DNA from 2 places in the Flintibacter sp. P01028 genome. Region 1 is predicted to be linked to the other one. Evidence: riboswitches for the same ligand, from Rfam matches in the RefSeq annotation. Region 1 holds a riboswitch; the other holds the start of a gene.
The links. Region 1 has a riboswitch for cobalamin ahead of ACEVJK_RS01705 (DUF4430 domain-containing protein). Riboswitches for the same ligand answer to the same signal wherever they lie in the genome.
Positions count from the first base shown of each region.

Region 2: another riboswitch for cobalamin. It lies ahead of ACEVJK_RS11505 (S-layer homology domain-containing protein); the one in region 1 lies ahead of ACEVJK_RS01705 (DUF4430 domain-containing protein).

Region 1 covers NZ_JBHEVC010000001.1:346,491-350,907, forward strand. The annotation lists gene ACEVJK_RS01690 (ferredoxin) at 308-493, shown strand; gene ACEVJK_RS01695 (NAD-dependent protein deacylase) at 534-1,262, opposite strand; gene ACEVJK_RS01700 (hypothetical protein) at 1,288-1,764, opposite strand; gene ACEVJK_RS01705 (DUF4430 domain-containing protein) at 1,806-2,195, opposite strand; cobalamin riboswitch at 2,232-2,411, opposite strand; gene ACEVJK_RS01710 (cupin domain-containing protein) at 2,550-2,903, opposite strand; gene ACEVJK_RS01715 (helix-turn-helix domain-containing protein) at 3,048-3,377, shown strand; gene ACEVJK_RS01720 (Tex family protein) at 3,417-4,417, shown strand, end outside.
Region 2 covers NZ_JBHEVC010000006.1:243,978-248,394, forward strand. The annotation lists gene ACEVJK_RS11495 (TetR/AcrR family transcriptional regulator) at 1-450, shown strand, start outside; gene ACEVJK_RS11500 (phospholipase D family protein) at 976-2,394, shown strand; cobalamin riboswitch at 2,466-2,683, shown strand; gene ACEVJK_RS11505 (S-layer homology domain-containing protein) at 2,799-4,417, shown strand, end outside.

The DNA of each region.
Region 1 (4,417 bases):
CAATAGCCCCTACCACCGCAAGTTGAGATTATAGCATTTTCTCTCCCTCCCGTCAAGGAAAATCCGCCGTGAAATCCACAAATTTTCTCTCCCCGTCCCTGTTTTTTCGGCAAATGGCAAAATTTTTTCCCTTGGAGGCCACGCCCTCCGTAAAGATATTGCGTCTATGCAGGCAGAGGGATCTGTTCACAGGGGCCAAATACGCTGCTAAGATGATGGATTCTTTGAATCGATCTTCAGGCAAATCAAGAATAAAACACGGGGATAGCGCCATACTATGGAAACTCTATGATAAGGAGGAGCCTGTATGACCGCCCATGTAAATGAAAACTGTATCGGCTGCGGCCTGTGCACCGGTATCTGCCCCACCGCCTTTCTTATGACGGACGAGGGGGTGGCCGCCGCCCGGGACGAGATCCTGCCAGAGTGGGAAGGCCAGGTCCAGGAGGCCGCCGAGAGCTGCCCCACCAGCGCCATTGAGATATCACATTGAACACAGAGGGGGCGGGCCCAAGGCCCGCCCCCTCTGTGCTCTATCCTTCTGCCTGTATCTGTTCCAATATCCTTCCAATGGGTCCGGCGATGGCTAGGTCCGCCCGCCTGTCGTATGGCGTGGGGCTCTTGTTAATGAGGACCAGCCGGTCTCCCCGGTAGTAGTTCACCAGACTGGCCGCCGGGTAGACCGCCAGCGAAGTGCCCCCTATGATGAGCAGGTCCGCCTGCTGGATATCGGCCAGAGCTCCCTCCAGCACCCGGCTGTCCAGCGACTCCTCATAGAGGACCACATCAGGCTTCACCGTCCCCCCACAGGAACAGGTGGGTACCCCCTGGCTGTCACGGATAAATTCCACGGGATAGGGCTTTTTACAGCGCATACAGAAATTCCGGTGGACCGAGCCATGCAGCTCCCACACCCGCTTTGACCCGGCCATCTGGTGCAGCCCGTCAATGTTCTGGGTGACCACTGAGCGGAGCTTACCCACTTGCTCCAGCTGGGCCAGCTTCTGGTGGGCCGTATTGGGCCGGGCATCCAGGCAGAGCATTTTGTCCCGGTAGAAGCGGTAAAACTCCTCCGGCCTTCGGTCAAAGAAGGTGCGGCTCAAGATCTCCTCCGGGGGATAGTCATACTTCTGGTTGTACAGGCCGTCTACGCTTCGGAAGTCAGGAATGCCGCTCTCGGTGGACACTCCAGCCCCGCCGAAAAAGACAATGGACTCGCTCCCATCGATCCACTCCTGAAGCCTTTTGATCTGTTCCTCCATGGTCGTTCTCCTTCTTCGGCATGATTCAGCGGAACACTTTGTCTCGCAACTTACACAGGACCTGATACAGCGGGTCGGCCAACACCAGGGCCAGGACAAAATTTCCCCCACAGTGGAGCAGGTCTGCCGGGATACCGGATATCCACCAGGACAGGGCCGCCCAGGGGCCGCCGGTGACCCAATAGGGGACCGACATCAGCGCCCCGAAGGCCAGTCCAAAGGTGCCGCTTGCCATTGCGAGTAACAGCGGGCGGCCCGGAGGCAGCTTGGTACAGATCAGGCCCCACAGGGGCCAGACATAGAGATAGCCTAACCACCACATAGGGTTGAAGCCGTACAGCAGTCCCTCTACCACCACAAAGGGAAGGATGATCGAGAGGACTTGCCTTCCAAAAACAAGAGCGTACACCAGGATGAGCAGGGAGACCGGCTCGATGTTGGGCAGAGGGGACAGGACCATCTTCAACACTGTCAGCGTGGAGGCCATCAGTCCACAGAGCACCACTTTTTTCGCCCCGTTGAGGGGTCTCCTCTCTCCCATGGTCAATAGGTAGACAAAGTCAGCTCAAAGTGGTCGCCGTCCTGGACCGGGGTGGTGTCCACTCCGGTGTTCACCATCTCGCCGTCCTGGGTGACGCGCCACCACTGGTTCTCACTCTCCTGGGCGGTCTCCCCGTCTACTGTAGTAATATATAAGCCGAACTGGCTGCTCTCGCCCTTCACAAGCTTTTCCTCGACCAGCACCTGACCCAGATACTCGGCGTCAGTGTGGTAAGTAAACTCCTTAGCGCTCTCGTCCCCGTGGACCACCTCCACCACCACAGTCTTGTCGCCCACCTGGGTCTGGGGCCTGGTGAAGTACCAGAGGCCGGCCATGAGGGCGGCGACGATCATCAGCGCTGCGGCCGCCAGCAGGGTTTTCCTGTTTCTCATAATATTTTCCTTCCGCCCTTGCCGTCACTCGCGGCGCGGGCAAGCAAGCTCCCAGGCAGGTCTTCTGACTCAAGGCTCTCCACCCGCTCCCCCGCCTTCCCGGCAGATGCCGGCGGCACATCGGGGGTGGGCTCCCCTCTCACAGCGGCGTGACCGTGGACATACGTCTCTTCCCTATTCTCCCGGAAACCGGGCACCTGAGGCGGGAATATTATAGCACAGCGTCTTAGAAAAGGAAAGCAGGACTTGTGGCGTGCCGAGTTGTTGCACCATACTGGATGCCCACAGGCGCATCACTTCCCGTCAAGGGGGCGGTCAGGGCAGTCCCTGTGCCACCTTGACCGCTTCTTTGATTCAGTGCACGACGGCGTCCTCCGCGGTGAAGCCGCCCAGGGAGCCCTCCTTGACTTGAATGCAGACATAGGTGACGCCGGAATCCTCCGCCGCGGAGAACTGTCGCTTGGCAGCCGGGGCGACCCGCAGCCAGTCCCCAGCGGCGAGGGAGACGTTCTCTCCGTCGATGACCGCCCTGCCCGCTCCCGCCAGGATACCGTAGATCTCCTCGTTTCGCCTGTGGGAATGTACAAAGGGCACCCCTGCCCCAGCGGGGAGCCGGTTGACGCTGACCTCCGCGCCGGTCAGGCCCAGCTTATCATGTAGTTCGGCGCGGTCCTCAGTACCAATGTTGATTTTCGTGTAGTTTGTCATGGTTTTGACCTCCAAATCTTGTTCGCAAGTCGCCTTGCGTGCCTTTAGTGTACAGCCACCGCATACTCGGCTACAAGTACGCACCTTTTTATAACTGTACACGCGAAAAACGATGTGCTATACTGTGCCCGGAGGTGTATCGCCATGAAAACGAAGGAGGAACTTCCGGCCTGTCCAGTGGCCACCGCGGTATCCTTAATTGGCGGGAAGTGGAAGCTGCTGATCCTGCGCAATTTGAAGGCGCGCCCGTGGCGCTTCAACGAGCTGCAGCGGGATCTGGACGGGATCTCCCAGAAGGTGCTGACGGACAGCCTGCGCCAGATGATCGATGACGGCCTCGCCTATCGCCGGGACTATCAGACCATGCCCCCACGGGTGGAGTATGGCCTAACCGAGCTGGGAAAAGAGATGCTGCCCATTATCGACGCCCTGGCCGATTTTGGGACCTATTACAAATCGACGCTCCAGCCGTAACGCCCCGCTACCCCAAAATTTTTCACCAAGGAGAATGCTATGGACGCTATCATTCAGGCCCTAGCCCGTGAGCTGGGCCGCAGCGAAGCACACATAAAAAATGTGGTCAACCTTATCGACGAGGGAGCCACCATCCCCTTTATCGCCCGGTATCGAAAAGAGCTCCACGGCTCCATGGACGACCAGCTGCTCCGCCAATTAGCGGACCGGCTCCAGTATTTGCGCAATCTGGAAGCCAGAAAGTCGGAGGTAAAGGCATCTATCGAGAACCAGGGCAAACTCACCGAAGACCTGGCGGCTGCCGTCGATAGGGCGATAACTCTGGCTGAGGTGGAGGACCTTTACCGTCCCTATAAACAAAAGCGGCGCACCCGGGCCACCGCAGCCAGAGAACGGGGGCTGGAGCCCCTGGCTCTGCTGCTGTTTGGCAAAGGGCCTGCCGTGACACCGGAGGAGGCGGCAGCAGATTTTGTCGATCTGGAGAAAGGCGTGGAAACTTTGGAGGACGCCCTTCAGGGGGCAAGCGATATCATCGCCGAGCTTATCTCGGACGACGCGGAGATTCGCAAGGAGCTCCGGGACCTGTATCTCCGACGGGGCGTGCTGGTCTCACGGGCGGCGGACAAGGAGCCGGAGGATAGTGTGTACCGGCTTTATTATGACTTTAAGTGTCCCGTAGGGCGCCTCCAAGGCTATCAGGTGCTAGCCGTCAACCGTGGAGAGCGGGAGGGTATTTTGAAGGTATCGGTGGAGCTGGACCCGGAGACCGCCCATGTCGCCGTCCGCCGCCTCACTGTCCCTGGAGCCGCCGCTATGGAGTTCGTCCGCAACGCGGCGGACGACGCCTACGACCGACTCATCCAGCCCTCTATGGAGCGGGAGATCCGCAGTACCCTCTCTGACCAGGCCAACGAGGGAGCCATCCATATGTTTGCCCTAAATTTGAAGCCATTACTCATGCAGCCCCCAGTCAAGGGCAAGGTCACCATGGGGCTGGATCCTGGCTACCGGATGGGCTGCAAGGTGGCGGTGGTGGACGG
Region 2 (4,417 bases), on a different contig from region 1:
TTATCGCTGAGAGCCTATGTAGAACGAGAGGCTGAGAAATTGGCCGGGCAGAAAAATTTTGACGCGATAAAAAAATATTTTATGATCCGGGAATACTTTTTTCAACTGGAGCCCAAGCACAAGCGCGTTTTTGAAAACGCCATGCTTCGTCCACCGGAACAGCTTAGAGAACAAATACAGATTCTACATAGACCGCTGGAGGAGATGAATCGGCGTTTTTTGAGAGTAGTCGTGTCTGGGATGAGGCGGCGCCCAGAACTGAAGGAGGAGCAGGTAAATCGTTATCTGGAGAGTATCGTCTATACCTTCAGTGATATGCTGCTGCGAGGCCGCACTTTGGAGGATATCCATGCTATGCTGGAAGCCACAGAGGAGCTGCTGGATATGATTTTATTTGGTGTGTTTCAGCAGGCGGATGCCCCAAGCAGGGAGCAAAAGACAGAGCAATGATACGCGGTTAAATGGGAACCGGTTTATATATAGATAGGGGGGCGACAGAGTAGGTCTGTCGCCCCTTAGGATGTCAAATGAAAATGGAAAATAGAAAAGACTACCTTTTATTTTGGTGCTGGCTGCTTACTGGAATTTTGATTGCCCCGCGCGCTCTCTGTTTATTGATAATAAGAGGTACCATGGATACGCAGTGGTAAGGTATCAAAGAGTGTTTTATCTTTGTCTCGATGATGGGTACAGAGATCATCTGGAAACAGACGAAAAAACAGCCTCTCAAATTATGGTTACTACGGTAACGGAGTCCCTTGGCACTTTCCTGATGGTCAGCCTGACATTATTAGTTTTTGACGGCGGATGCCTAACAAGGATTCCCGGAATAACAGAGCGTCTTCGACAAAAAGTATGACATTTCTGTAAAAACGGAGGTTTTCCCCTTGCGGGATATATGGTTTGTTGATATAGTACTGTCTACATCCCAGGAGAAAGATAGTAGCTTAAAGTGGCTTGGAGAAAGGAACTAGTATGGTGAAAAGCTCCGTATTGCGTTGTTGTCTAAAAGCGCTTCCGTTTCTGCTGATTCTGCTGTATATACTGGCCGTGGTGGTGCCGTACATAGAGCATAAGGAGGTTTCACCAGAGTATCGAGCTGCTTTTGAAGACCGCCGATTTTATGGGACAGGCGTCGGCCCGGAGCGGGCGGCCTATATTGACAACAATAAGGATGCACTGTTCTGCCGGATGAATCTGATTGGAAACGCGGAGGAGGAGATCATCCTCTCGACCTTCGATTTCAATGGGGACAGCAGCGGGACAGACATGGTCTCGGCCCTTTTCTGTGCCGCGGAAAGAGGAGTTCAGGTCCGTGTGCTGGTGGACGGCGCCAGCGGTTTTTTGGATGTGAAGAAGGATCCGGTATTCAAGGCGCTGGCTGGCCACAAAAACGTGGAACTGAAAATTTATAATCCGATTGACTTGCTCCAGCCCTGGAAGCTGCAGGCGCGGCTCCACGATAAATATTTGATCGTAGATCGAAAGGTCTACCTTCTGGGCGGCAGAAATACAACGGATCTGTTTTTGGGAGAGCAGCCCTCTGTCAAGCCGAACATCGACCGGGAGCTTCTTGTGATGCGGTCTGGACAGGATCCAGAGGCCTCGCTGTATCAGCTGGTGAACTATTTTGAGTCGGTTTGGGCGCTTCCAGACAGCAGACTGTTTCAGGGCCGCCTTGGAGAAGCAGACCGGCAGCGAGAGGAGGAGTCGTTACGCAGTCGGGAGCGGGCCATGAGGGCGGCAGAGCCAGAATTATTTGTCCCCATGGACTGGAGGGAGCGTACATTTGAAACCGGGCGGATCAGCCTTTTGACAAATCCGATCCAGGCGGAAAATAAGGAGCCCTGGATGTGGTATTCTCTCAACCGGCTGATGTCTCAGGGGAAACAGGTGATCGTTTATACCCCTTATATTATTTGTGGGCGGGAGATGTATCATGATCTGGAGCGGCTGACCTCGGGGGGCACAGAGATTCAGATTATTACAAACGATGTAGCCAGTGGCGCAAATCCCTGGGGATGTACCGACTATCTGAACCAACGGCGGAAAATCTGGGATACGGGCGTACAGGTCTATGAGTATATGGGGGAACATTCCTGCCATACAAAGGCTATGGTAATTGACGACAGACTCAGCGTAGTCGGGTCGTACAATATGGATATGAGAAGCACCTATCAGGATACGGAGCTGATGCTGGTGGTGGATTCTCCCAAATTGAACCGGATGATTCGGGAAGAGGCCGAGCGCGATCAGACGTACAGTAAGACAATGAGAGAGGACGGAGAGTATCAGTATGGGGAAAAGTATGTGCCGAAGGAGTTGAGCTTTGGGAAAAAGGCGTTCTATCTGGTCCTGCGGGTACTTACCATCCCGTTGCGGAGATTTTTGTAAAATAATAGTCTGGGCAAAGAGGCAGAACGGAATTCGGATTGACAAGGACGGAACATCATTTTATAATGACAAAAAAAGCATCATGACCTCGTGTCTGCTTTGGGCAGAGGCGGGGATGAGGGAATCCGGTGAGAACCCGGAGCAATACCCGTTGCCGTATGCGGGGGAGGCTGTCGTTCATGGCGTGAGCCGGTCATTGGGAGCGATCCTGAGAAGGCGGAGCGACAGGCGCGGAGCGGTGCTCCACACCCCACAAGCCGGAAGACCTATGGTGTTTATATGACAGGGCATTGGTATGCCCAAATGCACCGCGGGAAAAGTCGGCCGCGGCAGTCCTGTTATGGTCTGCCGCGGCCGTTTTTTATATTATTTGAGTTTTGAATGAGAGAAATGGAGGAGATTTGATGAGGAAAATAAGGACAAGGGCCTTGAGCCTGCTACTCACCCTGGTCATGGCGCTGGGCCTGCTGCCGGGGACGGCGTGGGCGGAGGAGGGCGGTACCACCAGTCTGCCAGAGTTCGAATCGTGGGAGTCAATGGGTACAGATAAAGCGTTCAAAATAAGTTCTGAGGAAAGTCTGAAAGCATTAGCGAATGCGGTGAAAGACGATGATGCAAGTGGCACCTACAATATGTCCGGTATCACATTTTATCTGGCCAATGACATTACATTGAGCAGTGACTGGACTCCGATTGGAAATGTTGCATATCCAAGTGATGGTTTTGCAGGAACTTTTGATGGCAATGGGCACACCATCAGCGGAATGAATATCAATAGCAGTAGTTCTGGCGGTGTCGGTCTGTTTGGGACAATCAACGGTGCAACGATTAAAAATCTGAAGGTTGAAGGAACGGTGTCAGCAACCAAGAGTGGTTATGTTGGCGGCATTGTTGGCAAGACCAGCGGCACTGTCACCATCGAGCGATGCTCCTTTTCTGGCAGCGTCCAGTCTTCCAAGACCGGAGTAAATGCGGGGGCCGGCGGCATCATTGGGCGGGTCAACAGCGGATCTGTGTGCGTCTCAGGCTGTGCCAACACCGCAGACATCAGAGGCGGCGCGGCGGCGGGCATTCTAGGCTATTGCTCCGCCAATGGGACAAGCATTGAAAATTGCTATAGCACCGGCACAATCTCCGGTTCCAACAGGGCCGGGGGTATCGTCGGGCAGGTATATTCAACTACCCCGATTCGCAACTGCTTTACCACATCGGATGCCATCAGCGGCTTCAACGGCGAACTGTTCAACTGCTTTGACAACTCTGATCTTCCAATCGACGCTTCTCTGCTGGGCGATGCCTTCACCACCGATGCAGAGGGTAATGTAATCCTCGTCTGGCAGGCTGGGAATACTCCCAAGCCCCCCGAGCCCAGTATTTCCATCCGCTCTACCAACGGCGATACAATTTGGGTACAGACGGGCGGCGGCGACAAAAATGATACCATTCTCTATGTAGACTATCAGAATATGGGGGACGAGACCCCAGAGGTCCAGTGGAGCTTTTCCGCCAGCAATGAAGGGGCGGCCGCCTGGGTGGAAACCACCCAGGACAGCGATGTGAAAGGCTATGTGGTCACCGCCGGCAAGGGCGGCGTGGTGAATGTAACAGCCACGGTGACCTACGATGGGGAGGAGTACACAGATGACTATACCCTGACGGTGATCCCGCATTTTACAACTGTCACCATTCAAAATATAAGTCAGCCCGGCGCGGTGGCCGTAGGGCAGACGGTAGAAGCTGCCCTTAACATCGAGGGCGGCGGCACCTATTCCCCGGAACAGTATCCCGGACTGGAGATGAAATATCAGTGGTACAAGTATGAGCCTATGGCCGCATATCCCACCTCTCATCCAATCGCCGGGGCCACGGAAGCCACCTATACCATTTCGGAAGATGATTTTGGAGCAGAAGACCAGAAATATAAAATCGGGGTTGAGATCACCTGCGGCGGCAGGGTGATTCACAGCTGCCAGGATCACCAGGCAACCGTCCGTACTGCCGACCACGGCAAGCTGTACCCGGT